Regions from separate parts of the Bacillus cereus group sp. BfR-BA-01430 genome, predicted to be linked through region 2. Evidence: riboswitches for the same ligand, from Rfam matches in the RefSeq annotation. Region 2 holds a riboswitch; each other region holds the start of a gene.

Region 1 (11,247 bases), on a different contig from region 2:
GGCAGTACAAATCATATGAAAAAAGACTGTATATTCGCAGCGCGAACCACATCCCTTTTATACAAAAATGTACATACTAATCCTATCCAGAAGAAGATTTCGTTTTTTAACGAAGATTTCTTAACAAATAGAATTAGTTGATCATTGGGATGTCTTCACCCTTCCGTTTCGATTTTAATTTACACATACATACTCTATGTAAACGAAATATGATGTATGCGTGTCTCACATACCTAAATTCTAGAAAGTTAATGGTAATTCCTTTAAAGAACGCATTAAATAATTACCTTCCCATTTTATATCTTCTCTCTTTCCTTTTATTTGTAATCGAGGCATACGTTTTAACAATGTAGCAATTCCGATTTTTGCTTCTAATCTAGCTAATGGTGCTCCTAAACAAAAATGCCCTCCATGACCAAAAGCGATATGACAATTATTTTCTCTTGTAATATCAAATACATCTGGATTTGCAAAAATTGTTTCATCCCGATTCGCAGAGGCTAAAGAAATCGTCACCATATCCCCCTTTTGAATCACTTGATTATGTATGTGAAAAGGCTCAGCTGCCCAGCGTGCCGTTGTAACCTCAACTGGAGAATAGTAACGTAAGCCTTCTTCAATTGCTGAACCAATAAGCTCTGGCCTTTCTTTTAATAACTGCAGTTGATCTGGATTCTCTAACAATGCTAACATTGTATTCGTAATTAAATTTACCGTTGTTTCATGACCAGCTACAATAAGCAACATAATCATGGAATAAAGCTCTGGTGCACTTAATTGACTGCCTTCACTTTCAGCTTGTATTAACCTACTAATTAAGTCTTCTTTTGGCTCTTTTCGTTTTAAATCAACTACGTATTGTAAATACGTAATAAACTCAGAAAGTTTTTCTTCATTCTCTATTTTTTCTTCTGGTATTTCAGGTGAAGCGATGACCGCATGAGACCATACTCGAAATTTCGCTTGATCTTCTTTTGGAATGCCGAGCATTTCACTAATAACAATGATTGGTAACGGAAAGGAAAAATCACTAACGAGATGAAAGGAACGCTTCTGTTCAACATGATCTAATAAAGTGTTCGCTATATGCTGAATTCGACTATGTAATTGTGAAACCATTTTGGGAGTAAATGCTTTTTGAACAAGTGCTCGCAAGCGGTTATGATCAGGCGGATCTGCATTTAACATATGTTTTGTTAAATGATCGCTATTTTCAATCGAAAATAATGATTTTAATTTTTCTTGAGAAAAAATATTTTCTGGATTTTTCTTTAACCGTGAATCTTTTAACAAAAACAGTGCATCTTCATATCTTGTAATCAACCACTCTATGCCTAATTCCCCTTTATATACAAACAAAATCGGTTGTAATTTACGTGATTCCTTATAAATTTCATACGCATCTTCTTTAAATTCAGGAGAAGCTAGCTTAATCCCATCCTTAATGTTTCGACCAACTTTGTTTTTTACAGACATCACATTCCCTCACTCTCATGTTTTATGAAAATCACGCCAACATATGAATTATAACCTATTACAAGAATGAAAATTATATATTTTTTGTTAATATATTACTTTTGGGCTTGAAAAATAAAAATCAAAGAGAAGAATATTCTCCTCTTTGATTTTTTTCTAAGCAAAGCACATAAAATTACTAATTTGTTGATAGCGATAACTCACTTTCCGGCGACGTCCAGCTTGCCACGTATAACCGGATACCCCACCTCTTCTTACTTCAGTTGGGAAAAACCATAAATCTCTTCCAAAAGGGCCAGGACGATGCAATCGTAAGTATCCCCATCTTCCTAAACAATTACACATCCACGATTTAATATTGCCACTTTGTACAGGTGCCGCAAATGTTGAAGGTACGGAAGGTGCTTGCGATGGAGGCGGTGACGTCGGTGCATCTTCCGCATCATCAGGGCGATACTCTTCATAATCAACCTCTCTCAGTTCCATAGCTTCTTCCTCATATCCTTGGTACTGCGAATACATAGTTTGATCGTAACCTACACCTGGATAATTAGGATAGTTATACATATGAAATGTTACCTCCTTTATCTATATTTCTTTCAACATTCATATGTCATCGGTCACCTAAAGGTAGCTTATATATCGCCCAAATTCATTTTATGAACTAAAAAAGCCTTACTTTTGAAAACATATCCTTCAAAAGTAAGGCTTTCATCTTTTTATCTATTTAATTTCACACTATAATAGCGCATTGCTTTTAAGGAACCTTTGGCTTGAAAAATATTTTGTTTTATTAATGTTTGTAAGCGATATTCAAGAAAAACATCCCCAACTAACTGTTCTACACGGCCAAGTACTTCTCCAATTACCTGAGCGGCTTTAGAAAAATCTTTATCTGCTCCTATTTCTTTTGCACATCGAATTATATATTCATCAAAATAATCTTCTACTACAGAATGAACTGTACCATCTTTCCAGATGCGTAAGAGTGCTGTGTTAGTAGATAAAGCGTTCCATTCTTTTATTAACGCTGCTCGAACTTCTTCTTTTAAATATCCCTTTTCTTTATATTGTTCAAGAATGATTGCTATATCTTCTGGATCTAGTTCACCCGTTCTACATATATCATACTCTTTATTCAATAACTTTTTTGGCACTTCTGAAGTGTTAATCATTCTAATATTTTTCTTATCTTTTAACATAGCAAGTACAAAGCAAAGCCCTACATGTTCATGAGCATTATCTGCTTTCCAAATCGTAACTGATGTATCTTTTGGAATAGAGCGCATCTCTTCTAATGAAGAAAGAAAGGACGGTAAATACTCTTCCTCAAAATAGAAATCACCTGTGCTTAAATTGCTAGATAACCATTTTTGCCTAGCAACTTGCCCTTTTTGATCATCTAAGTCAAAAATTGGCCCGACTGAAAAAATATCCGATAATGAAATGACATAATCTTGATGAAATCCTTCCTTTTTTAACGTGTGCTTTAAGCAACCTGCCGACGAATCACCAAATGCAATATGTACATGTTCGCTATCTTTTATGTGTAATGTAGGCTTTTGTGATTCTATTAATTGTTTTGGTATTTCTGCTACCATATGAATCATTTCTTCATCCCGATGTTCCGCTACAAGCTCAAGTTGTAGTAAAACAAGGCGTAACAGTGATTTTGCTTCTTCTTCTGACATGTTATCAATAATTTTCAGTAACTGATCTCTCATGCATATGTTCCCCTATTCATTTTTTGAAATAATCAAATGCTGATTCAGAGCCTCGCTCATCATTTCTGCAGGATACTTCGGTATTTTTGTCATTAAAGTTTGGTTTAAATTTTGATTGAGTTCTGCAATATTGATAAAAGGCTTCTGTTTCTCTACTAATTCAGCATAGAAATAATGGTCCACCATAAAGACCGCATCATTCATTTGCGAAAGAATACTGCGATTATTTATTGCTGCATATTGCATCGGTGAACTATCCTTTACATAATATTCAATCACTTCTGGTTCGACTCCATCTAATAACAAGTTTGTGACTAAGTTTTTTTGAAATAACGCCTCAAAATCTCGTAAATCTTTTTTCGTTACGCCATAAATGATGAAATGATACCGCGTTACATTATTCATCACGATTACACATTTCTTGCGATTGATTGTAAATAAATTCGCATGCCAACTATGTAAGTTATTACTTTCACTTAGGGCTATTTTCTCAGTTTTTAATCCCATTATATCTGCTAGTTTTTTTGTACATTGGATTAATTGCATATGAATTCCTTTCATGAAACCGTTCCACTCAAAATATAGAGTATCACTTCTTTTTTTATGAAAAGTATAACAGATTTCTTAGCTTGAACTAAAGTAACAATAGTATTTATTCAAATAAAAAACACAATCCACTCTCTTATAATTGAGAGGGAATTGTGAGTTCAATTAAACATGATACCGATTCCGTCTTCGCTCCATTCTTGTTTGACCTAGTGTTGTCGTTTCTTGTTGCTCATGTTGCGGTTCTTGTTGTATTGCGTGGATATTTTCTTCACGCATTGATTCATATAGACGCTTGTCTTTTGATTGAGTAGATGTTCTTCCGAATTTTAGCATTTTAATTCTCAGTTTCGGTAAACGTGGAATACGAATGTGAAATGTAGGTCTCATTCGTTTCTTTTTTTGTTTTAATACATTTGGTGTTTTTTGTTTAAAATGATCATTTTTACGACGAAATCCATTTGCGAATAAACCACCTACTAAAAAGCCCGCTATGAGTAATAGTAAATACAATTTTTCTGTTGTGAGTAAATTCATCATACGCCCTAAAACAACTAATGATTGTACTTCTTTTACATCCCATAACACTGCTCCCCATAGCGCAAGTAATCCAAACGTAATTCCATATGTACGGAAGCGAAGGACGGCTGGAAGTAAAGCGATACATGCAGCAATTTTTGCGTTTGCTAGTAATGAACTCGTTGTTACGTATTGATCCCAAATACCCATCAAAAACGTGATAAATATAGTATAAGCTAACCAACTACAAACACGAGAACTCGTTTGTTTTGTATAATAACTACCAAAACTCGTAAAAAATAATAATCCACCTATAATGAGTGATAATGGTAACGGGATTTGTTTCATGACCCCCGCAACCGGGAACAAACCACTAAGTAACATTAACAATACATCAAGCTTTTTCACAATGTTCCATCCCTTTCAAAACTTCTTTCATTTCCATTTTGTACAGGAACTGTTGTTATTTTTTCAGCACTGCTTACTTTTAAACAATGCCATATAAAAGCATTTTTCATATTTTCATAACTATTATTCCTAAAAGACATCTTAATCCTGCTTGCATAAAAAGTAAATACAAAAAGCAAAATTATAATTGACAATCGCTCCCTACATTTTTATGAAGAAATGACAAATCCCGTTCTCTAGAATACATGGGATTTGTCATATGTTTAGAAGCATTATTCGTTATTTTTTAATGATTTTGTTGCTTCTGAGTACGAAGGAGGTTCTGGATTATCCTTCTTTATTTTTAATCCAATATATCCGCTTATGATAGCAAATAGGAAAATACCTTGCCACGAAATCATAATAGGATCCATAAAATAATCAATTGTCATAATGAGAATATATGTTTTTCCTGCATCGAATATAAACGGAATCCATCCTTTGCTTGTTTGAATCAAATCAAGAGATTTCAAAGCTTTTGGTATATTGTCCACAATGAGTGAAAGCGGAAGATCGGTGAATAGATACACGATAAAGAACATAATGAGAGCCTGATTCGATTCATATTGCAGTCCTACTATTTGTAATAACACCAATTCAATCCATGTAAAACTAAGTAAAAGAATCGCTATGATCAATGTACAGATTACAATCATCTTTCATTTTTTCACAATTTCTCACCACCTATCCTTATTCATTTTCTATCAGCCAATCTGTGTCCAATTCATCACTTGATTGCCATAAGTCAATATCTGTTATATACCTTTTTATTAACTTTACCATTTGCATTGGAAATGGTATAAACGGACGCTTCCCAGGTATGATGCTCATTTGGCACATATAAGTGATTATTTTAGCAACCTGATCTCGTTCCTCTTGCTTCGCTCCGAGTACTACAAATTCTAATATGCGTTGTTCCTTCTGTCCCGTATCACTTAGAGGATAGGCATTTACACTATAATACAGTCCACTTTGGTCCACATATAACCTTGTTTCATCGCACTCCTTTTCTAACGGCATCATATAGTTCGGAACATCATATTGATTGTTAATACGAATGACTGTTACGTTAGAAAGCGATTGAAATTCCTCACTAATATACGGTAGATCATGTAAGTCCATACATTCATTTTGCAAACTTTCAACCCAATACTCTCTCATACTTGCATCTATAAGAAAATACACTTGCTTATTTTCCTTTTTGGCTTCTTCTGCAATTACTGTTAATTCTTCCGTTATATATTTATTAAATTGGATTCCTATATCATTTCGCTTTGACGGTTGCGGTAAGAACGTTTCGTGTGTACTTACGTTTAAAATGGTAGATGTAAAGTCTCGCCACTCATGACTTCCATATAGTTTATATACAATTTCTTCCTCATTTATTTTGGATATAATAGGTACAAATTGATTGTTATAAATTTCTTCTATTGATAAACTAACATATGTATGTGATGGATTTATAATCTCCCAGCTTCGTTTACGAAATCCTATCTTTTCTAACAAACTAAAAATGGCTCTTACTATATGTTCCTTCTCTATTTCTTCTCCGTCTAATCGTTCGATAAATTGCGAAAGGCGATTTGTTCTTGCAAATGCTTCTCGAATCACTTGTTTCGGATCGATTTTTTCACGACCATTACACTTTTCAATTTCTATTAAAGACAACGATGTTTGAAATGATTGCGTTGGTATAGAAGATATTGCTCGGATCACACTTTGGATACAATCTTCTTTATACCTATGGCAATAATCCATTCGATATGGGTGCTGCTTAATAATTTTTGGATTATACATGACGATGTTCAGTATAATTTGCGGTTTAGAATGTAATATATAGGAATAATCTGTCCTCTTCTCTAAAATTAGTTCTTCTTCAAATAATATTTTTTCTATTTCTATAAGTTTTTGAGAAGACCATAGTTCTAATGTAATCTCTTCCATTCCTTTTGGTGTATAAAGTGGAAATAACTCATCATTCTGATTTATAGTTATATTTTTACATAGCGGGATACGTGTACAATGAGGAAATCGCTGATGAAATGCTTGTAAGAGTACTTCCTTTTCTCTTCTACTTATCCCCCGTTTTATTTTTGTACCAGGAACCTTAAAGATATTTTCATCATATATAACAAGTGCTCGTACCCTTTTCCCTTTTATATATTTTTTTGGATTCGTCATAATCTTAACTAAATGTAACTGTTTCTTAAGCATAAAAACATTCTGTAATTCCCGATAAGCTCTGGACCAATTCACTCCAAATCGCGCGTCTTCTATTTTGAGTGTAACAAACTGATCCTTTTCATTATGGCAGTTAGAGACTAGTACAGTTCCTTTTCTTTTTTTCATAATCATATAATTTTCATATTGATTTGCTGTTTGATAAAAACGCCTTTTACCAATAGAAACTTTAAGTAAAAACATATTTTCAATACCACGAGTGATAAGCTCAAACCGATATACATAAGAAAAATATTCCTTTGTTTTTTTATCCTGAATAGGCTCAGACATCGCTTCACATCTATTTTGTTCTCGAAGCGGGTAAAAAGGAACTTCTTCATATTGTTTTATAGTTAGATGCAATGCATGTTCGCAAAACAACTGTGAAATTAATGCTGGTACCCATATATAAAATGTTTTTTTATCATGTAGTAACGACAACTGTGAAATCGCACTAGGTTGCCATTCTAATAAAACTTCTCCAGGCATTTCGGTCGGTTTCCAGTTATGAATATACGCATACCATTGACGACAAATATATTCTAGCTGTTCAGAGCTGAGAGGTTTTAAAGATATAATCCATGGACTATCTTCTGCTAACTTATATGGATCATGCTCAATGAATAAAATATCAGAAAACATGATATACAATCTTTTATTTAGAAGCTTAAATTTTTTTATTAATTCGTATGGTCTATTGTGTTCTAATAACAGACTTGACCAATGTTTTGGCCATTGCACATAAAATACTGTTCGCTCAAAAAGTGGATCTATTACATCTTTAAAGGCTAACAACTGTAGCGTTTCCATAAAATGAATACTTCCTCTCTTTATTCGTTATTTTACATGAAATCCAAAATCAATAGACTGTTAAAATTTGAAACAAAATACAAATTCCACCTCCTTTTTATTTTTATTATACCATCATCAAAATCCATTTTTTGTTAAAAAATAGTAAAAAGAGAGAGGAGGGTTCTACCTCCTCTTTATCTTTCCTCTTTCTCTTTTTAATTGTATAATTTTTTCATAATATATTACGAAAAATGGAGAAATAAAACGAACATCTACCGGGTTACTATTTTTTCTTTAACAGGCCATTTTTCTAACGTATAAGCCATCTCCCAGAACGAATATTCATATTGACTACTAATGATAAAATGCTGTTTCATTCGCTTACGATCCGACTCTGTTACTGTTTCCGCAATTTGATCTAATCGCATAATTTGTTCTTCTACTAATGTGCGGAACCAATCAGAACCATATGCTGAAATCCATTCTTGGTAAATCGGTTCCTCTGGTTTACATTCTTTTAGACGTTCACCAATTTCATAATACAACCAATAACACGGTAAAATGGCCGCAATAATATCACCTAAATGTCCTTCATAAGCAGCGCGATACATATGGGATGTATATGCATAAGCCGTTGGTGCTGGAATAAAGGCTGCTTTTTCTTCTTCAGTGATTCCTAATTTTTTCGCAAAATTTTCATGCAGTGATAATTCTGCTTCATATGTATTTTGTGCATGATGCGCCATGCGAGCTGTCGTTTCCAATTCAATTGCCTTCGCCGCCCCTAATGTTTGTACTCTAGCAAAGTGACTCAAATAGTAGGAATCTTGTAAAACATAGTAACGAAAGCTAGCTAAATCTAATGTTCCCTCACCTAGTTCTTTAATAAATGGATGCTCAAAACTCGCTTGCCAAATCGGAGCAACTTCTTGACGTAATAACTGTGAAAATGACATTTGTATCCCTCCTCATATATACTACACTTAGCTAACATCTAACGAAAAAATAGAAATGTACAAAATAAAAACCACTTCCTTATAGGTAAAGAAAGTGGCCTAGATATATAAATATCATATTTTGTCACTTCCACTTCCCTACGCTGGTACGAACCAGATCAGGTACTAAGAGTCTTAAAGATAAACTTTAATCTCAGCCAATATCGGCACCCCTAGTGGATAGATGATAACTATGTAGTTTTGATAATCATCATAACATAATTTAGAGGGTTGTCAATTATCCAAACTTATATAGTATATTAATATGAAAAATGAGTCATTTTTTTAGCAATTCCATTACATCATTACTGTGCGGCTAACCCAATAGGTGAGAATAATACATAGGCACCTAGCATGAATATAATAAGAAAGATTGAAAATACCTTTGCATATTTCCATGGCTTTAAATCAACTTTATTAGCATCGAAAAGTTCAAAATCTGTTTCTCTCGGTTTTAATTTTCCGACAATTAACATCATAATTACACATGCCGGGAATAATACACTAAGAATATATAAAAAATTAATGGATCCTAAAAACACTTTTGAGAGCGCATACAAAACAATATGAAAGACTAAAGCAATTTTCGGAGCATTTGCAGGTACTTTTTTACTAAAAAATCCTACGACAACAGCTGCGATAATTGGTACATTGTAAAAGCCAAACATTTCTTGTAAGTAGTTATATAATCCAGAAGGTGCATATAAAATAAATGGTGATACGATAACCGCAATGAGACCGAGTGTAATCGCAAAAATACGCCCTACTTTTACTAACTCTTTCTCGCTTGCTTCTTTCTTGAAAATTGGTTTATAAAAATCAAGTGTGAATAAAGTGATAGAACTATTTAATGCACCGTTAAATGAACTTAAAATAGCACCGAACAATACAGCAGCAAAAAATCCTGATAATGCGACAGGTAAAATCTTAATTACTAACATCGGATAAGCCATATCAGCATTTTTTAATTGATTGCCAAATAAATGAAACGCAATGATTCCTGGAAGCACTAAATATAATGCTCCAAATACTTTAAATAATCCTGCAAACAATACTCCTTTTTGTCCTTCTGCTAAATTTTTTGCCCCTAGTGTACGTTGAACAATAGCTTGATTGGTACACCAATAAAATAAGTTATTAAACAATAGCCCCATAAAAATTGTTGTCCAAGGTATAGAATCTTGTGAATCTCCAATTGCATTTAATTTTTCCGGATGGGAATGTAATAAAAGATTTACACCATCCATAATATTCCCTTTTCCAAGTGCAAGGAGCCCAAGAATTGGAATTAAGCATCCTCCAATAATTAAACCAATTCCATTTAGCGTATCCGAAATAGCACATGCACGTAGGCCGCCAAATACAACATAGGCAATACCAGTCATACCAATGATGAGTGCAATCACCATAATCGTTGTAAAATTACTAAGCCCAAATAGTTGTGAAATATTAAAGATGCTATCAAGTACTAGTGCACCGGAATACAATACAGTTGGTAAATAAGCGATGGCATAACCTAATAAAAATAGAATGGAAATAATTTGTCTTGTTCGTAAATCGTAGCGTTGCTCTAGAAAATCCGGGATTGTTGTAATTCCACTTTTTAAGTAACGAGGTAAAAAGACAAATGCCATAAAAATGAGCGCTAGCGGAGCGGTTACCTCCCAAGCCATGACGACCATTGAAGTTGCATAGCTTTGTCCATTTAGTCCTACCATTTGTTCTGTTGATAAGTTTGTTAATACAAGTGATCCTGCGATAACGATACCAGTCAAACTTCTACCACCTAAAAAATAACCATCTGAACTATCTAAATCAATATGTCTTGTCTTATACCAAGAAAACCAGGCAATGAAAATCGTATATACTAAAAATGTAATGATTGTTACAAATGCCATGGAGCAATAAACCCCTTTCAAATGATATCTATTTCTCTAAAAGGGAGTAGAGTGCCCTCTTGCTCTTTATTTTGTATCATAAAAGCCCTCTACCTACCCCATCTTATAATCTAGAAATGTATTACGAATGAATTTTATCTATTTGAAAGTTCTGAACATTGATAAGTTCACCTGTTTCAAATGATTCTTTACATGCATATCCAAGCACTGTTGATTTTACTCCATCTTGTACCGTAATTGTTGGCTTACGTTTTTCGATAATGCATTGAATAAACTCTTCTACTTCACTTAAATATGCTTGTTCAAAACGTTCTAAAAATCCCTCTGAACATTCGCGAACTGCACCTGTTTGATCAAAAACAGTCACGGCATTTTTTTCTGGAACTGTTCCAACGCGAAGCGATCCTTTTGTACCGATAATTTCCGTTTCAATATGATAACCATGCATGCAGTTTCGACCTGCGACAAAAATACCCATTGTATCATTTTCAAATTTTATTAGTGCCGCTCCAGTATCCGCATCGTTAAATTCCTTAAATTCAGAACAAGCAAATGCTCCTCCAATCGCCCACACTTGTTTTGCCTCTGATTCTAAATACCACCTTGCTAAGTCTAAATCATGAATGGCCA
Region 2 (11,247 bases):
TCCTTCTTTTATATCGCTTCCTAATGTACGCTCTATTTTTCCCTCTTGTTCCATCCATATTGGTAAAAAGGACAATGTCAGGGCAGATAACAAAAAGAGTCCAATTAAGCTATATAACGCTGTAAACAACCCTAATTGTGTATAAACAACAGAACCTATAACTGGACCAAAAATGAGAAACAATGACTGTAACGTTTGATTGAATGCAATCGCATTTGAAACATATTTTTCTTCTACATAACGCTTAAAAATTTTTGATGATGAAGGCTGAGAAAATTGTCCAACAATCGCTGAAACGAGCGTTGCAAAAAATATAGCCTGCCAATAATCCATTTTTAACAATACAACAATGCCTATAATGGAACATACACTTAACATATCTCCAGCCACCATTGTTCGGTTCGGATTCCACCGATCAGCTAGTGCACCGCCAACAAATGAAAAAATAAAAATAGGTGCATACTCCATAACCGATAATAATGAAACTGAGATAGGATCGTTGTTCGTCCTTTCCATAACAAAATATAAAAGTGCCATATTTCTTATCCAAATAGCAAACTGTTGCAAAATATCAGATATCATGACTAATAAAAAAGCGCGATTACTAAATAAATTTTTCATTTGAATCCTCCTTATAAACCGACCGTTCGGTCTATTTTTTATAAGGAAAAGGCTACTGATTTAAGAATCAGCTGCCATTCCTTGTAACAATACATCAATCGCTTTTTTATAAACTCGTTTCATCTCTATAGGATCAAGTTCATAGTAAAGCACACCAAGCCCAGACAATAAACCATTTACAATATACATAAGATCACGAATATTATCCTGACGAAATTCCTCAGATTGGATTCCTTCCTCAATTAATTTTTCAAACACACCATATGATGCTCTTGCTAAAGCGAGCATTTCATCTAGTACTTCTTTACTCACCACTTGGCTTGTAGAAAACTCTTCTACCGCACTAAAAATCGGGTGTTGTGTATCTTCTACATGAAATTCCGCCAGACCATATAATTTTTCAGTACTCGTATGATATTGCTTTTCTTTCACACTCCACTTCTCAATCCAATCATACGTATGTTGTTTGACCACAAATAAAAATAGTTCTTCTTTGCTTTTGAAATGATAATAAATACTTCCTTTACTGCGCTCTGTAATTTCACAAATCTCTTCCATAGATGTTGCAGCGTAACCTTTTTGCGAAAATAATTCCTCTGCTTTGTATGCGATTTCTTTTTTTATTTCTTCTGCACTTTTTCTCATATTTCCCTCCAACAAACCGACCGTTCAGTCTAATGATAACAAATATAAAATCTTCATTACAAGGTGATATTTCCTAAATTCAGAAAAAATATTTTTTAAAGACAATGAATCGATTCTATGTTTCTATTTATTATCCAGTAAATATACAGGATAAACACTTGTTTCACCGATTTCATAGCAGTTCATCTTAATTAATCAAACGTTTGTTTAAAAAGAAATACACTCATAAAAGAGCGTATTTCTAACAGTCTCCTCCACCGCCGCAGCAGCCATCGCCTCCGAAAGAATTTCCACAATCATGAGAACTACCACTATCATGTGAAGTTCCGCTATCAGATCCTGCAAACAAAACGAGCGGAGATGAAGTATGAGTAGATGAATTGTCCCCATTTCCTGTTTTATGTAGGTTTACTTTCTTACTATTTGAGCGAACTGTTTTTACAATCATTCCAATTAAAATGATAAATAACAATGCTGCAATTGCAAATCCCATTTCAATTCCTCCTTTCTATTACAAACCACTACATTTTTCATTTCTTGCTCTCTTACCGTAATTTATGAAGTATTTGATTTTGATACATACGAAAAGCCGAACTTCCTTTTATTTTTCTTTTTTCCATTAACTGTTGAAAGCGAAGTGTTTTTTCCGTTAACTCTTCTTTTAACTTTTTCTTTTCTGACTCATCATAACAACACGCAATCAAGTCCTCTATTTTTAATATATCCTTTTGTAACTCCATCTCCGGAGGAATCATATGCGCATTCTTCAAAATTTTATAACTCATTCTAAGCTCTGGAGGTACCATTGAAAGATCTTCTAATTGTAGTGGTTTTCCCTTCCCAGGTAAATCATTAAGATCACCATTATGAATTGCTTGACGAATTTTTTCCTCAGCAATATGCAAGAAAACATCCACACTCTCCCCTCCTTACATCCTTTTCCTATTATGTTACAGGAACATACAAAGAATTGCCATGTCATAATATCTCTTCTCTAGACAATTCTTTCTCAAATGATTCTCTAAATTCCTTTATTTTCAAGTTTTATTTTCCCTACTACATACATACTTCGCTTACTGCACTCCTTTATATTGAGAAAGTCTTTTTCCAAGCAATAAAACGTTTACACTCAATATGGTGTTTGCTACGATGAAATTAACCTTTATTACTTGTATAGACTTCGTGATGTCTGTTTGTTTTCGTTAATTGGCAATTTTGCCATTACACATATTTCAATTTTGAAAGGAGAAATGATGATGAGGATAAAAAAATGTTCACTCTTGCTTCTTTCTCTACTACTCTTCTTGCCTCTTTTTCTTACCAACTTTATAGCTCCAAATTTCGCATCAGCAGATTCGACATCAACAAACAAAAAAATCGTTGGATATTTCCCTTCGTGGGGGATCTATGGTCGCAACTATCAAGTTGCCGATATAGATGCTTCTAAGCTCACTCATTTAAACTATGCATTTGCTGATATTTGTTGGAATGGCAGACACGGCAATCCTTCTACACACCCAGATAACCCTAATAAACAAACTTGGGCATGTAAAGAATCTAGTGTCCCACTACAAAATAAAGATGTTCCAAACGGTACGCTTGTATTAGGCGAACCATGGGCCGATGTCAATAAATCCTTTCCAGGTTCAGGAACAACATGGGAAGATTGCGATAAATACGCTCGCTGCGGGAATTTTGGAGAGTTAAAGCGATTAAAAGCAAAATATCCACATTTAAAAACTCTTATATCCGTTGGGGGATGGACTTGGTCTAATCGCTTTTCAGACATGGCTGCTGATGAAAAAACGAGAAAAGTATTTGCCGAATCTGCTGTCGCCTTTATTCGAGAATACGGTTTTGATGGTGTGGATTTAGATTGGGAATACCCAGGCGTTGAAACAATTCCAGGAGGGAGTTATCGCCCCGAAGATAAACAAAATTTCACACTACTTCTCCAAGACGTTCGACATGCACTCGATAAAGCTAGCTCTGAAGATGGAAAATCCTACTTATTAACAATTGCTTCAGGTGCAAGCCAGCGCTACGCTGACCATACAGAGCTTAAAAAGATTTCCCAAATTGTAGATTGGATTAATATTATGACATATGACTTTCATGGAGGATGGGAAGCTACTTCCAATCATAATGCTGCACTATATAAAGATCCTCAAGATCCAGCAGCTGATACAAAATATTATGTAGATGGTGCAGTAGAAATTTATAAAAATGAAGGTGTCCCAGCAGATAAAATTGTACTAGGTGTTCCTTTTTATGGTCGCGGTTGGAAAAGTTGTGGGAAAGATAACAATGGACAATATCAGCCATGTACACCAGGTAACGATGGAAAACTAGCCTCTAAAGGTACTTGGGATGATTATTCTACCGGTGATACAGGAATATATGATTATGGTGACCTAGCAGCAAACTATGTAAACAAAAATGGCTTTGTTCGTTACTGGAATGACAACGCTAAAGTGCCATACTTATATAACGAAAATACAGGAACATTTATTAGCTATGACGACAATGAATCTATGAAACATAAAACAGATTATATAAAAGCAAAAGATTTAGGCGGGGCAATGTTTTGGGAATTAAGTGGAGATTGTCGTAAGAGCTCAAAGTATGACTGTAATGGTCCAAAGTTACTTGATACATTAGTCACGGAACTATTAGGAGGACCTATTCAGCAAAAGGATAACGAACCCCCAACAACTGTAAAAAATATTGTTGTGACCAACAAAAATGCCAACTTCGTACAACTAAATTGGACAGCATCTACTGATAATGTCGGTGTTACCGAATATGAAGTTCGTTCTGAAAAGGAGAAATGGACAACAACAACAAATAACATGACAATTAAAAATTTAGCACCAAACACAGAATATGTTTTCTCTATCATTGCAAAAGATGCTGCTGGAAACCAATCACAGCCTTCTTCTATTACTGTTAAAACAGATGACAGCAATACTTCGCCCCCAGATGATGCTGAGAATGTGAAATTTACAGTTACTTCTAATTGGGGTAATGGTTATAATTTCTCTATTACCGTTAAAAATACAGGGACAACACCTATTAAAAATTGGAATTTAGAATTTGATTATAACGGAAATTTAACACAATTTTGGGACTCGAAACTTATTCGTAAAGAAAATGATCATTATGTCATAACAAATGCTGGCTGGAATAGTGAAATTCCTCCGGGTGGCTCTGTTACAATTGGTGGTGCCGGAACAGGCACTGTAGCAAATATGTTAAATCCAGTTATACAAATGAATTAGTTTGAACTTACTTTCTATTTATTGAACTCCCCCATCTATCTTTCTAAGAATCCCTGATGGGGGATTCTTATTTTCGTAATGCCTTTCCTCGGATTGTTATTCACTCTAATCAGTTGAAGTTATTCGTATATTTACCGTGTTCTCTGTCTCATTATAAATCTATTTCAAAACAGATCCTGTCTTCATACGTTCTCACCTTATTGTATTCCGCTATTTTAGGGCAGTAAAACTCCCACTGATTAAAGTTTCACTTTATGTAATAATTCCTCTCCCAGATTCCTTTCATTTAGCATGGAGACGCTTTCCTTCTCAAGAAACAAATTATCCTTATATTCAGTTTCCAATATGAAGTTTATATGAAGTTAAATTGAAGTTTACATGAATTTCCTTTTAAATCTCTTGTTTTTCTTTATTCACCACATTATCCTGTAGTTATAGGGACAATCGTTGTTCCAATTTAAGCTATCTATACATATAAACAAAGATAGTAGCCTGTTAGGGAAAGGCATCTATAAATAGTTATAAAATAGACAATATGATAGAAAAAGCACGCTTATATGCGCACCATAAGCGTGCTTCTTCATATAATTCTCATGTAAGAGTTCTCCAAAATTATGTTAATCACAGGGAAAAGGCATTCACTATAAATGTGAATGTTTTTCTTTTGTCGAGCTTCTATTTCTCTAAAAAATAACAAGCCTCTGAACATCTCACATTCAGAGGCTTTCTTTATTTCTTCATATACGGAGCTAATATCTTTAAAATTTCTGTTTTATCTTCTTTTAATTCAACAGATGTTAACATATCCATTGTTCGCGGACGAGGTAAATGAACGTGCACTTCACCTACAATAGTTGCTGGTCTTTGCGATAAGATGAATACACGATCAGATAATAGTATCGCTTCATCTAAGTCGTGCGTTACCATTACAATTGTTTGTTTCTCTTGATGCCAAGAATCTAAAAGCCAGCGATGCACTTCCATTTTTGTAAAGGCATCTAACTTTCCGAACGGTTCATCAAGTAGCATAACAGGTTTCTCACATAAATACGTACGAAGAAAGCTAATCCGCTGCCTCATTCCTCCAGATAATGAGTCGGGATAGTGATCTGCATATTCAAACAACCCAAATTGTTTTAATGCTTCCATCCCCTCTGCTAAACGCTCTTTCTTGGACTTCTTCCCCTCAATTTCTAATGGCAACACAATATTTTGTAAAGCTGAACGCCACGGAAGCAATAAATCTTGCTGCGGCATATAACTTACACAGTCTTGTGTTTGTACAAGCTCATCATGATACATAATCTCACCGCTCGTCGTATCTTCAATACTTGCGATCATATTAAGCAATGTACTTTTCCCACAACCGCTCGGGCCTACAAATGATACAAATTCGCCTTCTTGTATAGAAGCATGAATATTCTCTAATACATTTTTACCATCGAATGCTTTCACAACATCTTTTATTCGTAATCCACTCATTTTTCACTTGGAAGGAATTCATTTGTAAAGGCATCTTTTACATCAATTTTCTTTTTGATTACCTTATTATCGTATAAGAAATTCATGTAATTTGTCCAAACCTCTTCCTTCTGTACTCCCCACGCTTTTGCATCATCTTGATATTTTGTACTTAACCACTTTTGACTTTCTTGCACTAACTCTTTATTAATATCTGGAACATTCTTAATTAAAATATCAGCTGCTTGTTTTGGTTCCTGAATTGCAAAATGATATCCTTCTGCTGTTGCACTCATAAACTTTTTCACAACATCTTTATTTTGCTTTATGTTCTTTTCACTTGTAATAAGAACAGGGCTATAAAAATCTAGTGCTGGATCTAAATCTTTTACCATTATTGTATTTAATTCTTTTCCTTTACGTTTCGCTTCAATTCCATCCCAGCCATAATAAATCCATTCAAAATCAGCATCACGACCAATTGATTTGAAGAAGTCTGTTTGTCCAAGCACAATTTTTTCTACTTTACTAAAGTCTGCTTGATGTTTATCCATAATGGTTTTTAAAGTTGCTTCTTCTGCTGGTGCTCCCCATCCTCCATAACGCTTTCCTTCAAAATCTTTTGGTGAAGTAATATTATCTTTTTTTAAAGAGGCAAATGCCGATGTGTTATGTTGTATAATTGCTCCAATTGATACAACTGGAATCCCTTCCACACGTGCCGATGTAACATTTTCTTGATAGCTCACACCAAAATCAGCTTTTCCAGAAGCAATCATTTGCTCTGCTGATACATTATCACCAGGCTGTATCATTTCTACATCTAAACCTTGTTTCTTATAATAATCTTTTGTTTTTGCTACATATAAACCAGTATGGTTTGTATTCGGAAACCAATCTAAAACAACTTTTACTTTTTTCTCTTTGTCACCACTATCTTCTTTCTTCGCTGTATTACAGCCGACAACACTTACTGCAAGCAGTGTTGCTAACATGACTTTTAAGCTCTTTTTCATTTTTTGTCTTCCTTTCTATATATCCATGGTGCTGTTATTCTTGCCATAAATTCTACGATAGAATATAAAAATAACGTGACGATTACAATCATAGCCGCTATACCAAATACACGAGCAGTTAAAAATGACTTTGTTGCACGGGTTAACATAACCCCTAATCCTTCGCTTGCACCAAGCCATTCACCAATAATTGCCCCCATCACACTATATGTAACAGCAATTTTTAACCCTGAGAAAAAATATGGAAGCACAGCAGGAAATTTTACTTTTTGATACATTTGCCATTTTGATGCACGCATTGTTTGTAATAATTTGAGCATATTTTTATCTACTGTTTGAAACCCTTCTAAAATACTAAGGGCAATGGGAAAGAAACAAACGAGAATAACAACCATCACCTTTGGTAGCATTCCATATCCAAACCAAATGATAAATAAAGGTGCAAGCACAACAATTGGAATAGTTTGTGAAATGACAAGTAACGGATTCATAAGAAGACGAAAAATCGGGATAACATCCATAATAATAGCAATACTTGTTCCAAGTAGAATTGCAAAAAACAAACCGCTTATCACTTCTTGCAACGTCTTTGTTATATTTGGAAGTAATAGCTCTTTCATGCCAATTAATTCTTGTACGATTGTAGAGGGCTTTGGCAATATCCATGGTTCAATGTGAAATAATGAAACAGATCCTTCCCATATCGCAATGAGAAGAATCAGCCAAATCGTTGTAATTGCGAAATTAGATCGCTTCTGTTTTGTCATATTCATCACGATACTTCCATACTTTTTCATCAATTGTTACACCTGTACTTGGACGATAGTGGATTTTAATAGAAGTAATCACTTCTTCTGCTCCAGCATCTACACAAGCTTGTTGTGCACGTTTTATGATATCAAGAAGTTCATCTAAATCTCCTTCCATCGTTGTTTCCATCGCGCCTACTTCGTAACGAACGCCTGATTGTTGGACAACTTCAATTGCCTTATCCACAACCGCATATAAATCTTTTGTTTTTGCTTGTGGTACCACTGAAAATGAAATTGTAACTTGTTGTGACATGCTAAAATCCCCTTTGCAAAATAATATGTTTTAAAAAAAGAAAAGGCTTTCCTACTATGACGTAGGAAAGCCTTGTATGCAAGTTATTATAAAATAACATATGCTACATTCCCTTAAGCAACTCCCTACGCTGGCATTATCCAGATCAGGTTGAGGGTCGATGTTCCTTTACATCCTCTCAGCCACTTGGCTCCCCGGTCCTTAATTCGTTTTCATTGTAGCATGATTTATTTTATTGAACAAACAAAAGCATGGTACATTTTGTCTGCTATTTTTCTATGTGTGGAAAATACCCCACTTGTTTTCCATGTACTAATAGCTTCTGAATAAACTGTTTGTCAATGACTGGCACTGCAATTTGCTTTTTCTTTATCCATTCATTTGTTCGTTTTGTACCTATTACAATTTCAGACTGCTGCGCTCCATCGCCAGCTACTTGTGAAGCAATCAATTCTGCTATCTCCTCATCCTCTTTCGCTAACTGTAACCCTGAATCTACATATTGCGAAAGCGGAACAACTTCTAAATGATGCCCACATTCTATAATTAACTGTACAAAATGTACAAAATCAATCGGATCTGGATGACAAATATGCAATGTTTCACCTATAATTTGAGGATCTTGCATATAAGTCACAATCGATTTACTTGCAAAATCAATTGGAGCAAAGTCTACTTTCCACTTCACGTTTGGCGCTTGTCCAATTAATAACATTGTTTTAATGAGACGATAAAATGCATTTCCTTCAATATTTTGTTGAAATACTCCCGTTTCGGAATGACATGCTAAATTGCCAGCACGATAAATATTCCCTCTCATGCCACGACTCATTGCTTCACGAACAAGATTTTCTGCCTGTAGTTTACTATTGGAATATACATTCTCTAGCTCTACATTATACTCAAAATCACCGCGTTTTTTATACGTATCCCATTGTTCTACTGCTAAATCGATTGGAACACTAATCGTAGAAATAAAGTGGAATGCTGCTCCTTCATCGGCTAATGCAAGCATGCGCTTTGTCCCTTGAATATTTACATTTTCAAATTGCTTTACATCACCAAAATGTCTTACGTCCGCCCCGCAGTGAATGACTGCATCAACTTTAGAACGTATCGCTATAAACTCTTCCTTACTAAGCCCAAAGTATTCTTCACCAAGGTCACCAGGAACAGCTGTTATACGTGCCAGAGCTTCATTTGGAATATCATGAAAATAGCCTGTTACAGTTTCAATAATTCTTTGCTCTACATCTCTTTTAGGTCTTACTAAACAATAAATATGAGCTGAAGTTTGCTGTAATAATTCATATAGGATATGTGACCCTAAATAACCTGTTGCTCCTGTTAAAAAGACATTTGAAATCCGGTTATCCGTTATTCCTTCCGTATACTGAATCGCCTCTGGTTCATGTATCCATTTATATTCATGAAATACATTTTCTTCTAGGGTTAACTCCCTTTGTATTCGCGCTAACTTATATACCGTCTTTTCCTTAAAGAAGTCTTGAATTGTTAAATGCGGAAAATCTTCTTTTAACAATGTTAAAATACGTAATACTTTTAATGAATGCCCACCAATAGTAAAGAAATCATCATGTACACCAATTTTGGAAACTCCTAATACTTCTGCCCAAGCCTGTGCGATGATCTTCTCCGCTTCAGTAGATGGTGCCACATATTCTTGTAGACGAGTCGGCTCATACGCTTCTTCTAGTTGTCCTAGTTTCTTAACATCTATTTTCTTATTTGGTGTAAGTGGTAGTTCATCAATATAAATTAACTTAGACGGAATCATATAATCTGGTAACTGCTCTTGTAATTTGTAAATGAGTTCTGGTATGTCTTTTTTCGTTAAAGTTGTATAAAAAGCAATCAAATATTGACTTCCTTCTTTACTTTTCTTAGCAAACACAATATTTTCTTTTACATTATGATTTTGAGAAATTTGATTTTGAATTTCTCCTAACTCAATACGATGTCCTCTAATTTTCACTTGATCATCTTTTCTATGTAAAAATTCAATATTCCCATCTTCTAAGAGTCTAACGATATCTCCAGTTTTATATATATTAACATCAGGATTAAATGGATTTGGAACAAATGCTTCTGCTGTTTTTTCCGGTTTATTAAAATATCCTTTTGCTAGTCCTACTGACTCTATATGCAGTTCGCCAGGTACACCAATTGGACAAAGCCTCATATTCTCATCCAATATCATAATTCGATAATTCGCACACGGCTTACCAATTGGAACACTTACAATATTCTCATTCAATTGACTCGGAATCGGATAAGTTGTTGTTACGACTGTACACTCTGTCGGCCCGTATACATTATGAATTTGAATATCTGTTCCAATTCTTTCTCTCCACAATTTAATTACCTCGATCGGTAACATCTCTCCGCCAATCGCAATCCGTTTCAATGAATTCAGCTTATATATCTCTTCATCTTCTAAATAGGTTGCTACTTGTCTTACAAAAACTGTCGCTAACGCTAAAATAGAAGTTGCTTTTACTCTATGTATTGCATTTGCAAATGCTTCTACTGATAAACGTTCTTCTTCTAATAATACATATAAAGTGCCTCCGCAAAATAAAGCAGCAAATAATTCCCATACAGAAGCATCAAAGCTAAATGAAGGAAACTGTGCAAATACATCCTCTTCTGTTAATTCATACTGTCGTTGCATCCAAGTGCATAAATTGACAACACCTCGATGAGCTAACATTGTTCCTTTTGGATTTCCTGTCGATCCTGATGTATAAATCATATATGCTATATCATCACAATTTATAGGAAGCTTCACATCATTAACTAAATAATTCTCTCTGTCATAGATTGAGATTGCTTGAATACCTTTAGATGTAATCTCTGTTTCTTTTGTTAAAATAACTTTCGCTTTACTATCTTGAATAATATACTCAATTCTACTTTGCGGATAATCTGGATCAATTGGAACATATGCCGCATTAGCCTTCAACACAGCTAATATACTTATCACTGTGTCGATACTGCGTTTCATAAAAATCCCCACATAATCTCCTGGTTGCACACCATTTTGTATTAACATGTGAGCTATTTGATTACTTCTTTGATTCAATTCTTGATAAGTTAAAGCACCTTCTTTAGAAGATAATGCAATACGATTTGGA
Region 3 (11,247 bases), on a different contig from region 2:
CTTCTATGATATCGGCCATATATTGACCAGAAATAGGACTCAATAAAATACCGTTTCGGTAATGACCTGCACAAGCACATAACCCTTTTATTTCCTCATGCTCTCCCATATAAGGAACGTCATGATTTGATTGCGGCCGCAGCCCTGCCCATGCGGTTTCCCACTCCGCATCTTTTAAAGCTGGTAAAATGGAATAAGCACGTTCTAATATCGAAGTGATACTTTTTGGTTGTACAGATTTGTTACATGTATGAGGTTCCATTGTTGCTCCCATTACATAGCGACCTCCGCGTTTTGGCGCGATGTAAAATCTTTCTTGAAAAATCGGAGCCCTTATTAATGGCTTATAGCTTTTTACTGCGACTACTTCCCCTTTTACAGGATAAGTACCCCAATCTCTATGAAAATATTGAAGTAGTTTTGTACTCCATGAACCACCTGCAATAACTACTTTTTCACATGAAATAAAGCCTTCGCTCGTAACAATTCCGGATACTCTATTTTTTTCAATTTGAATATCAAATACTTCTGTCTGTTCATATATATCAGCACCAGAAATGGCCGCAGATTGTGCGAGCGCTTTCGTTAGTTCTGGCGCAATAACATGACCATCTTTTGGATAATAGACAGCACCGATAATAGAAGAAGAAAGAAACGGTTCCTTTTGGCGAAGCTCATCTCCTGTTATATAATAAGATTCCTCACCTGTTTCTTGTTGCCAGTGCATGATATTTCGTATTCTCGTTTTCTCCTCTTCATTTTGAGCAATCCGATATATCCCTTTCTCTTCATATCCAATATCAATTCCCGTTTTTTCTCGTAAAGCCTTTGCAAGTTGCGGAAATATTGCACGGCTCTCTCTAGCAAGTTCAAAAAGCGGATCGTATGCATCCCATTCCGCCTGTACTCCAAGGAGTCCCGCCGCTGCTTTTGATGCTTCCGAAGCAACTCTTTGCTTCTCAACAATTGCAACTTCGCAACCTCTTTCTGCTAGAAAATGTGCAACTGAACTACCAATTACACCACCGCCAATAATGGCTACATCATACTTCTTACTCATGATTTCCCGCCCACTTTCTTATGATTTCCTTATACAATCTTGCTTTCTCGTATGGATTACGATCGCTTACAATTCCAGACATAACTGCAATACCACTCACACCAGATTTAAGAACTTCTGTTGTATTTTCAAGTGTTATTCCTCCAATAGCTGTAATCGGTATTGTTAACCGCCTTGCCATATCTGAAATTTCTTCTAGTCCTCTTGCAGGGACACCTTTCTTACAGCTCGTTGGGAATACATGACCATAAACAAGCGAATCCGCTCCATGTTTGAACGCTACGATTGCTTCTTCTAAAGAATGCACAGAATAACCAACATGCAAATAAGAAAATTTCTCTTTCACAGATTTCACATCTGCGCTGCGGTATCCTAATTGTACGCGCGGAATATTTAATAAAATTGCAATATCAATTCGGTCATTGATTACAAGTTTAGATGCGGGAAAGCCTCTTTTTAAGAGACCTTCCACACCTTCATACAACTCTTTCGTACTTTTCTCACGTTCACGAATATGCAAATAATCAATCTCACTCTCCATTTGCATCGCTACATTCGTTAGCTCTTCAAATGTCATTTGACCATTTGAAATGACATGAAGTTCATTTTCCATACACATTCGCCTACTTTAAAATGTTTTCAAATAATTCATTAGCAGGAACAAGCTCTTTTGTCATTCCTTTTTCTTTCAACCACTTATTTTGTTTTTCCCATGACTCTTTTGAATCTGATAAAAATGGCTCATCTTTTGTTTCCATTTTTTCTAATAAAATTTTCATGCTCTCCTTCTCAACTTCAGGGACGAGTGGGAAGTTTTCTTTTTCTTGATGATCTAATAAAATGTTAAGAGCCTCATCTGGATTTTTTTTCATAAATTCATATCCCTTTTTCGTACCGCGTAAGAAAGCCTGTAGAGCTTCTTTATCCTTTTTCAACGTTTTCTCTCCTGTGACAAACACAAGTTCATGATAATTTGGCACGCCGTAGTCAGCTGGATTAAAGTACGCTGGCTCGTGACCTTGATGACGCATGACAGGAACTTCATGGTTAATGTATGCCCCTGTGACAGCATCTACTTTTTTCGTAATTAATGCTGGTACTAAATCAAATCCTACATCGACTACTTTTACATCGCTCAGATTCCCACCATCTTCTTTTACCATTGCTTTTAAATACGCTTCACTTAAAGGTGTTCCAGAATAACCAACTGTTTTTCCCACTAAATCTTTTGGTGATTGAATACCTGCTGACTTTAATGAAACAATATGGTTTAACGGTGAGCGAACAACCGCCCCAATTGATTTCACAGGAATTTGTTCATTTGCCTTTGCAATAATTACATCTGGTTGATAGTATAAGCCCACTGTCACTTTTCCTGTTGCTGGTAATGTTAAAGGATCAGTTGGATTAGAAGGGAATTTTATATTTACTTTTACACCTTCTTCTTTAAAATACCCCTTATCGATTGCTGCATAGATAAAACTATGCACCGCATTTGGATACCAATCGAGCATCACCGTAACTTCTTTCTCCTTTTTTTGCTTATCTGACGCTGAATCAGTAGAACATCCTGCAATCATTGCAATGAATAAAGTAAACACAAAGATGTATTTGAATAATTTCATGAATGTTTCCTCCAACTAATAAATTTCTTTTCGAATATAGAAACAAGTAGGACAAACAAAATAGCAAGTAATGATAAAAGGACAATTGGCGCAAAGACTCCCGCCCCATCTAACTGCGTCATCATTCGCTTACTAAAGTAGCCTAAGCCAGCTTGCGCTCCAAGCCACTCACCAATTGCTGCACCGATAACGCTAAGCGGAACAGCAATCTTAAGCGCTGAGAAAAAATAAGGAAGTGCAGATGGCAACTTTAATTTTAAAAAAATATCTTTTTTCGTTGCGCCGTATGTAACTAACAGCTCTTCCCAATCCTTTTTCGTACTGCGCAATCCATCGTACATATTGACCGCAATTGGGAAAAAGGTAATTAAAACCGTCACAACAACTTTGCTCCAAATAGAATATCCAAACCATAAAACAAATAATGGGGCCAAAGCGGTAATCGGTATTGTTTGTGAGGCAACGAGTAACGGATAAAAAGCTCTTTCCATCCATTTACTCGCATTCATTGCCATTGCAAGCCCAACACCAAGGACAATAGAAATTGCAACACCGATAAAAACGACATACAACGTTGCTGGTAAATGAACCGTAAAGAGTATGTCACGCAGCGCCCACATTTTCGCTATAATTGCAGTCGGTGCTGGTAAAATATACATTTCATCTACAATTCTAGCTCCCACTTCCCAGCTTACAAGCAATATGCCACTTAATATACATGCAGGCAGTAGCTCTCTCATTTTCTTCATATAAGCACCTGCCCTTTTAACATACTAAGTAGTTCATCCTTTAACGCTAGTACCTCTGGTCTGTGTAGGTCTTTTCTTGTCCGTTCTTTCCCAAGTGGGACAACACGCTCTGTTAACGTTGTAATCGGCTGCGTTGTCACAATGAGGATTCGATTCGAAAGAAACAGCGCCTCCTCTACATCATGTGTAATAAATAAAATTGTTTTTTTCCACTGTTTCCATTGTTCAAACAACCATTCTTGCAATGTTGCCTTTGTTAATGCATCCAGCGCACTAAACGGTTCATCTAACAATAAAATATCTCCACCTGTTAGTAATGTTCGAATAAACGATACTCGTTGCCGCATTCCTCCCGACAAGTCTTTCGGGTACTTTTGCTCGTATCCTTGTAATCCAAATTGCTCTAAAAGTTCTTTCGCTCTTCTTTCAGCTTCTGTTTTCTTAATTCCTTGACATTCTAAAGGAAGGGCTGCATTTTCAATAATCGTTCTCCATGGCAAGAGCATATCTTTTTGTGGCATATATCCTACAGGATGACTCTTTGTTTCCATCAGTTGAATTGTTCCAGCCGCTGCATCTTCTAATCCTGTAATTAAGCGAAATAATGTACTTTTGCCACAGCCACTCGGCCCGATGATGCTAACAAATTCTTTTTCCTTTATGGAAGCATCTAAGTCCTTTATAATAGGCTTTTCATCATAATGAAAGGAAACATTATGAAACTGTAGTATGCTCTTTGTCTTCAAAACCCCACATCTCCTTGCGATATGCCATATCCCAGAATAAATATTCAAAGCGGCTGGAATATAGGAAAATCTCTTCTAAGCGGGATAATTCTTGTTCTGTTTTTCCTTCAGCTAGTTCGTTTAATAAATCGATTAACCAAATGCAAAGATTCCCATACTCTTCTGAGCTATACCCTTGAATCCATTCCCCAAAGAACTCATGATCTCTTGCTCCTGGAATATCATTTAAACGTTTTCCAATTTCCCAATAACTCCACATACACGGAAGCAGCGCTGCAATAAGCTCAGCCAATGTACCATTTTGCGATACTGACATCATATAGTTTGTGTACGCTAAGTTTTTAGCTGATGGCTTCGCTGCTTCTATCTCTTCTATAGAAATTCCAAGACGCTTTGCATACTGTTTATGAATTGTCATTTCTCCATTTAAAATGCCATCGATTTGTTCCGCAAATTTTGCCATCACTTGTGGATTCGTTGCTTTTACAACACCAATTGCATAAATTTTTGCATAATCTAGCAAATATAAATAATCTTGTATGATGTAATATTGGAACTTATCCTTTTCTAACGTGCCATCTCCCATCCCCGTTACAAAAGGATGATTATGACTTTTTTCCCAAACAGGCTGCACTGCTTCAAATAATCTGTCACAAAATTTCATATATATTTCCCCTTCCTTTATATCTTTTTATCCAAATAAAAAACCACTCCTATATAAGAAGTGGCTACAGCAAATAAAAATATACATATGCATTGCTCCACTTCCCTTCGCTAGTATTACCTAGATCAGGTCCATAAGGGTTAAGGTTCATTCCTCTCTCAGCCTATCAAGCACCCCTAGTGGTATCTGTTATGAAATTATAAAATAAAAAAGCCCCGTTTCCATGCGCAAAGAAACGGGGACTTATACTTTCGTCCAAATTGCTTCCCTACGCTAGCATAACCTAGATCAGGTAATAAAAGGATCAAAGACTTACGGCCTTACTCTCAGTTGGCAACACCAACTCTCCTAGCACAATATAAAATTACCATTGTCAGTATAACACCGTCATCAAGCTTCAGCAACTATTTTAATTTTCTTAATGATCTACTTCATATACTGTTGCTAGAAACATAAATCAGTTGAGGTTCTCCATCCCTGTTATTATTCTCCTCTTTTTTGATTTCACATGGCATCGCACAATTTTCTCATTAAAAAGCAAACTTCCATACACTTAACATTATTTTTCTATTGATTTCATATTACATTTATGTGAATAAGCCCCACTCGATTCTATCTTTATACTATAATAAAAGGTACAGTATTACATCTAGAGGAGGCCTTGATTATATGAACTTGAGAGCTACAGCTTTAACAGCAACTACTGTCGCAATTGCTTCCTTACTTCCTTCTGTAACAGAAGTAGATACGCAGACAGCTGCTGCACAGCAAACATCAAAAGCAAAGACTGGCTATGTGAAAGTAGAAAAAGCAGACTTATATCCAACTACAAATGTTAACAATGATTCAATCGGTAGCATCCCCTATAACACCCCTGTTACCATTCTTGAAACAGTTCACGACTGGTATAAAGTAAATATTCATAATCAGATCGGTTACATAAAAAAAGATGCTATTACATTTACAAAATCTAGTAAGCGAAACGAGCAATATATTGTACATGCAAATGCGTTAAATGTTCGTTCTGAACCGAATACAGAATCTTCTATTCTTGACGTATTACCGAATGGTAAGTTCGTTGCAGTTCAAGGAACAGAAGGAAATTGGTATAAAATTTTTCACAACGGCCAAATTGGATATGTACAAAAAGATTTTGTATCTAGCGGTTCAAAACCTTTAGTAAAAGGAATTACCGTACAAAACACACCTACCTATACCGTTGCTACTCCAAAACTGAACGTACGTAGTAATGCAGGAACGAATAGTACGATCATCGGCTCTTTACAAAACGGTACACAAGTTCAGGTTGTAGAAACAGTCGGAACTTGGTATAAAATTCGCTTCGGCACAGCGTATGGCTATGTAGCCAAACATTATATCATCCAAAATCAAGCGCAAAGCAAAAAGACAAATCCTTCTATCCCAGCTGTTTTTAAATTTCCGACACAAGGAAAAATTAGTTCAACGTTTGATATGCGCTGGGAACAAATGCACTATGGAGTAGATATTGCTGCACAAGGGAATGTTTCTATTCATGCAGCTGCTTCAGGAAAAGTTGTGAAGTCTTATTATTCAGCGAGTTATGGTAATGTTGTTTTCGTTGCTCATCGGATCAATGGAAAATTGTATACAACCGTTTATGCTCATATGAAAGATCGCGCTGTAAAGATCGGAGACACAGTACAAGTTGGACAACTATTAGGTCATATGGGAAATACAGGACATTCCTTTGGACAACATCTTCATTTTGAATTACATAATGGAGAATGGAATTTTGAAAAAACGAATGCAGTTGATCCACTGCCATATTTAGTTAGGTAAATACTATGCCACGCAATATCCCATTCATGATTGAATCTATAGCCTTCTTTGGCTTAATTTGTTGTTTAATTATTTATAATACAAGCATTGTATTTTTATCTATTATTATTACTTTTGTTATTTTAGAAATTATGATGGAAGCATTTCAAATTCGTCTGAAACAAAAAATTGCTCATATTTACGTTATACTTTTTCTTTTAAGTGCTTTTATAACAAACGTAGTAAGTGGTGGCTTTTATCTATCTTCCATATTCCCTGTGTTCTTCTTAGGAGTCTTACTGGTTGTGTCCCAATATATTAATGTTCCTGATAAACAAAAGAAACAAGAAAAACAAAAGCAGCAAGGAATCTAGAAAGAGGAGACAACTCACTTTCTTTGATGTATAAGAAAATACAGGCTGCTAGTTCATACTACTAAGCAAAAAGGATCTCATGTAAATGGAGATCCTTTTTGCTTATATATTTATTTTAGCCACACGCATATTTCTCATAAATGAAGCTTAAGTTATACTTTTTCTCTAGACTCATTCTCTGTTCATCGTCACACCAGTAAAATAAAATATCATGGATCGTTGCATAACGTTTGTTCTTTAAAAACACCTTAAAGAATGATGGTAAACAATCATGTAACTGTATAAAAATATAATTCCGTAAGATTTCTTCCTTATATTCAATCCCTTTACATACATGCAAGAGTTCTTCATAATAATATGCATGCTGAGGAACTTGAATCATTTCAAAGAATGGTATGTAAGATAATAGCTTACCAATAAAGTGTCCATAGCGGTTCATAATCTCTATTGTCATATGTTCCATCATTTCTTTCATAACATATAAATAATCATCGACATGTGTTGTTTTTAATGGGTCAAGCCGATCTGATATTTGTGAAATGACAGCTCTTTGACATGCAATAACAGCATGATTAGGACCATAGTACGAAAGAAAATCTGTGCATTTACGATATTTTCTTAATAAATCAAATGTATATAAATCACCTAAATATGCATTGCAATATATTGCTAGATTCATCATATCATCATTTAGTTCTTTTTTAGAAAGAGATTTTGCTTGTTTACATAGGTAAAAGAATGTGAACTCTAAAACTTCTTTATGAGATACTAATTCTCGATATTCTTCTATACATTTTTCATTAAATTTTACTCTTTTCCAAATCACTGCATCTTCATTTTTTAATTCTCCAACACGGTACTTAATAATTAAATAGTTTAAAGCAACAATTTGTGTTATGGAATCCCACGTTTCATACTCCATTGAAGTATGTACAAATTCATCTAACCTTTGATTTACCATAAATGTATATGCTTCTTGATACCAACCAATCTCTTGGCATAAACGAACGATACGCACCAATGTAGGAATCTCATCTTTATGAAATTGAGGTAATTCTTTTACTTTGTTCATTCCATATAAAATGAATGGAATTAAATTTTCTTCTTTGTAAAACTCTTTTTCTTTCCATACTAGAAGTGTTCTCTCTTTCTCCTCACCTTTCGGACGACAAGGTACAAGTAAAGAAAATAAATCAGCAAAATCTTTTGGTTCCACATATGTATCAATCACCAAATTCCAATTCGGATTGCCCTGCACAGCTTTCATATAACTCCCCTTCCAATTTTCCTTTCTATATAAACACGCTAAAGTTTGTTAATAATAAAAACTCAACAAATATTGCTATATTCAAAATCGCTCATAACCCTTATATCTATTAGTATATCATTTTTTATCGTGATAAAAATTAAGAATAAAAATTTTAAAAAACTTTTCAAATATAGCAATGATCTTTGAATTTTATTTCAGATACATTACACTCACAATTCCTTTTCATTCTAATTGCAAGAATAATGTATCTGATTCTCATTTTTCATCCATAATCGTCTTAAAGTTCGTGTGATCCTTTTGTATGCTCTGATATTTCACCTAAGGCAAAACCAGCTTGATCATCAGCTGCTTCTACTGTTGCTAAATCTCCTAACGCTAACATTCCAACAAGTACCCCGTTCTCTACTACTGGCAATCTTCTCACTTGATATCTTGCCATTAACTCTGTTGCCTTCTCAACCGGGTCGTTAGGTGCTACTGAAACAATATTTGTGGTCATCACATTTGTAATTTTATTAGACCCTGGATGCTTCTCGGCAATTCCACGAACAACTAAATCGCGATCTGTAACAAGACCAACAACTTGATTGTTATCGACGACCGGAATCATACCAATTTCTTCTTCTTTCATTTTAACAGCCGCTTCATACACATTATCTAAAGGCGTACATTGTACAATATTTGTACTCATCAGATCTCTTACAAATGGCATATTATTTGTTCCCTCCTTTTAATACATACCATAGTTTTCCCAAAATCCCTTTATTTATTTCAAATACTTCACTTCATATTTGTTTAGATTTACAACATCGTATGTAAAAGGAGAAAGTATACGTAACATAAGAAAAAAGAGTCAGCAATTATGCTGACTCTTTTTATGACCCGTACGGGATTCGAACCCGTGTTACCGCCGTGAAAGGGCGGTGTCTTAACCACTTGACCAACGGGCCATGGCTCCGCAGGTAGGACTCGAACCTACGACCGATCGGTTAACAGCCGATAGCTCTACCACTGAGCTACTGCGGAATATGATGATGGGCCTAAATGGACTCGAACCATCGACCTCACGCTTATCAGGCGTGCGCTCTAACCAGCTGAGCTATAGGCCCATATTTCTAAACAGGGGCAGTAGGAATCGAACCCACACCGGAGGTTTTGGAGACCTCTGTTCTACCGTTAAACTATGCCCCTAAACGATGCCGGCTAGAGGACTTGAACCCCCAACCTACTGATTACAAGTCAGTTGCTCTACCAATTGAGCTAAGCCGGCTCGCTAATTCAAAATAATGGCTCGGGACGGAATCGAACCGCCGACACGAGGATTTTCAGTCCTCTGCTCTACCGACTGAGCTACCGAGCCTTATGTAATGGCGGTCCCGACCGGGGTCGAACCGGCGATCTCCTGCGTGACAGGCAGGCATGTTAACCACTACACCACGGGACCATTTGGTTGCGGGGACAGGATTTGAACCTGCGACCTTCGGGTTATGAGCCCGACGAGCTACCAGACTGCTCCACCCCGCGACAATATAAATTTTAAAAATAAGGAGGTAGAGGGATTCGAACCCCCGCGCGACTCTCGCCGCCTGTCGGTTTTCAAGACCGATCCCTTCAGCCAGACTTGGGTATACCTCCATGAAGGTAATATACATTATATAATAATCTTTATAAACTATTAATGATTCCATTTCAATAACAATAAAATGGAGGAGGTAGAGGGATTCGAACCCCCGCACGGCTCTCACCGCCTGTCGGTTTTCAAGACCGATCCCTTCAGCCAGACTTGGGTATACCTCCAATAATAAGAAAAGTGGAGCCTAGCGGGATCGAACCGCTGACCTCCTGCGTGCAAGGCAGGCGCTCTCCCAGCTGAGCTAAGGCCCCATAATATTTTAAAATATCGGGAAGACAGGATTTGAACCTGCGACCCCCTGGTCCCAAACCAGGTGCTCTACCAAGCTGAGCCACTTCCCGAAAGAAAACGCGCCCGAGAGGAGTCGAACCCCTAACCTCTTGATCCGTAGTCAAACGCTCTATCCAATTGAGCTACGGGCGCACATGGTGCCGAGGGCGGGAGTCGAACCCGCACGGTGGTCACCCACCGCAGGATTTTAAGTCCTGTGCGTCTGCCTGTTCCGCCACCCCGGCATGTCATGTTTGGAGCGGAAGACGGGATTCGAACCCGCGACCCCAACCTTGGCAAGGTTGTATTCTACCACTGAACTACTTCCGCAAGACATGTTATAAATATTTTATTAAAAGTGCGGGTGAAGGGAGTCGAACCCCCACGCCAAAGGCGCCAGATCCTAAGTCTGGTGCGTCTGCCAATTCCGCCACACCCGCATATTCTTTTAAATGGTGAGCCATGAAGGACTCGAACCTTCGACCCTCTGATTAAAAGTCAGATGCTCTACCAACTGAGCTAATGGCTCTTAAATGGCTGGGCTAGCTGGATTCGAACCAGCGCATGACGGAGTCAAAGTCCGTTGCCTTACCGCTTGGCTATAGCCCAATAATTAAGAATGGTGGAGGGGGGCAGATTCGAACTGCCGAACCCGAAGGAGCGGATTTACAGTCCGCCGCGTTTAGCCACTTCGCTACCCCTCCGACATATTATGGTGGAGGATGACGGGATCGAACCGCCGACCCCCTGCTTGTAAGGCAGGTGCTCTCCCAGCTGAGCTAATCCTCCATTTGCCTGGCAACGTCCTACTCTCACGGGGACAAGGTCCCAACTACCATCGGCGCTAGAGAGCTTAACTTCCGTGTTCGGTATGGGAACGGGTGTGACCTCTCTGCCATCATTACCAGACTTTTATTATTATACACATTCTTTCCAGAATGTCAACAGGAATTTTAAAAATATATTCCTTCAAAACTAGATAACATTCATGTAGTTCTTAGCGTAATCTAGCTCCAACGGCTAGATCCTCCGGTCATTTCACCACCCTCGGTCGAA

What was found. Region 2 has a riboswitch for thiamine pyrophosphate ahead of MR058_RS12900 (MTH1187 family thiamine-binding protein). Riboswitches for the same ligand answer to the same signal wherever they lie in the genome.
Region 1: another riboswitch for thiamine pyrophosphate. It lies ahead of tenA (thiaminase II); the one in region 2 lies ahead of MR058_RS12900 (MTH1187 family thiamine-binding protein).
Region 3: another riboswitch for thiamine pyrophosphate. It lies ahead of tenA (thiaminase II); the one in region 2 lies ahead of MR058_RS12900 (MTH1187 family thiamine-binding protein).

What each region holds. Positions count from the first base shown of each region.
Region 1 is NZ_JAKUEW010000002.1:283,161-294,407, forward strand. Features, by position in the region: gene MR058_RS05890 (cytochrome P450 family protein) at 241-1,476, opposite strand; gene MR058_RS05895 (hypothetical protein) at 1,633-2,043, opposite strand; gene MR058_RS05900 (DUF1835 domain-containing protein) at 2,196-3,200, opposite strand; gene MR058_RS05905 (DUF6933 domain-containing protein) at 3,213-3,761, opposite strand; gene MR058_RS05910 (DUF3959 family protein) at 3,912-4,673, opposite strand; gene MR058_RS05915 (YrvL family regulatory protein) at 4,946-5,368, opposite strand; gene MR058_RS05920 (pPIWI_RE module domain-containing protein) at 5,403-7,742, opposite strand; gene tenA (thiaminase II) at 7,997-8,680, opposite strand; TPP riboswitch at 8,799-8,904, opposite strand; gene MR058_RS05930 (solute:sodium symporter family transporter) at 9,025-10,617, opposite strand; gene MR058_RS05935 (Gfo/Idh/MocA family oxidoreductase) at 10,739-11,247, opposite strand, start outside.
Region 2 is NZ_JAKUEW010000006.1:114,045-125,291, reverse strand. Features, by position in the region: gene MR058_RS12940 (MFS transporter) at 1-621, opposite strand, end outside; gene MR058_RS12935 (TetR/AcrR family transcriptional regulator) at 682-1,266, opposite strand; gene MR058_RS12930 (hypothetical protein) at 1,508-1,759, opposite strand; gene MR058_RS12925 (DnaJ family domain-containing protein) at 1,812-2,183, opposite strand; gene MR058_RS12920 (glycosyl hydrolase family 18 protein) at 2,523-4,547, shown strand; gene MR058_RS12915 (ABC transporter ATP-binding protein) at 5,277-6,029, opposite strand; gene MR058_RS12910 (ABC transporter substrate-binding protein) at 6,026-7,024, opposite strand; gene MR058_RS12905 (ABC transporter permease) at 7,021-7,797, opposite strand; gene MR058_RS12900 (MTH1187 family thiamine-binding protein) at 7,769-8,089, opposite strand; TPP riboswitch at 8,195-8,296, opposite strand; gene MR058_RS12895 (non-ribosomal peptide synthetase family protein) at 8,358-11,247, opposite strand, start outside.
Region 3 is NZ_JAKUEW010000001.1:183-11,429, reverse strand. Features, by position in the region: gene thiO (glycine oxidase ThiO) at 1-1,060, opposite strand, end outside; gene tenI (thiazole tautomerase TenI) at 1,053-1,673, opposite strand; gene MR058_RS00150 (ABC transporter substrate-binding protein) at 1,684-2,685, opposite strand; gene MR058_RS00145 (ABC transporter permease) at 2,682-3,434, opposite strand; gene MR058_RS00140 (ABC transporter ATP-binding protein) at 3,431-4,180, opposite strand; gene tenA (thiaminase II) at 4,149-4,844, opposite strand; TPP riboswitch at 4,930-5,032, opposite strand; TPP riboswitch at 5,093-5,204, opposite strand; gene MR058_RS00130 (SH3 domain-containing protein) at 5,514-6,665, shown strand; gene MR058_RS00125 (hypothetical protein) at 6,671-7,018, shown strand; gene MR058_RS00120 (DUF3965 domain-containing protein) at 7,134-8,285, opposite strand; gene MR058_RS00115 (CBS domain-containing protein) at 8,566-9,000, opposite strand; tRNA gene MR058_RS00110 (tRNA-Glu) at 9,167-9,238, opposite strand; tRNA gene MR058_RS00105 (tRNA-Asn) at 9,240-9,314, opposite strand; tRNA gene MR058_RS00100 (tRNA-Ile) at 9,324-9,397, opposite strand; tRNA gene MR058_RS00095 (tRNA-Trp) at 9,409-9,479, opposite strand; tRNA gene MR058_RS00090 (tRNA-Thr) at 9,486-9,558, opposite strand; tRNA gene MR058_RS00085 (tRNA-Phe) at 9,576-9,648, opposite strand; tRNA gene MR058_RS00080 (tRNA-Asp) at 9,657-9,732, opposite strand; tRNA gene MR058_RS00075 (tRNA-Met) at 9,736-9,812, opposite strand; tRNA gene MR058_RS00070 (tRNA-Ser) at 9,834-9,923, opposite strand; tRNA gene MR058_RS00065 (tRNA-Ser) at 9,993-10,085, opposite strand; tRNA gene MR058_RS00060 (tRNA-Ala) at 10,100-10,172, opposite strand; tRNA gene MR058_RS00055 (tRNA-Pro) at 10,189-10,262, opposite strand; tRNA gene MR058_RS00050 (tRNA-Arg) at 10,271-10,344, opposite strand; tRNA gene MR058_RS00045 (tRNA-Leu) at 10,348-10,436, opposite strand; tRNA gene MR058_RS00040 (tRNA-Gly) at 10,447-10,521, opposite strand; tRNA gene MR058_RS00035 (tRNA-Leu) at 10,551-10,631, opposite strand; tRNA gene MR058_RS00030 (tRNA-Lys) at 10,645-10,720, opposite strand; tRNA gene MR058_RS00025 (tRNA-Gln) at 10,726-10,800, opposite strand; tRNA gene MR058_RS00020 (tRNA-Tyr) at 10,812-10,895, opposite strand; tRNA gene MR058_RS00015 (tRNA-Val) at 10,905-10,980, opposite strand; rRNA gene rrf (5S ribosomal RNA) at 10,985-11,100, opposite strand.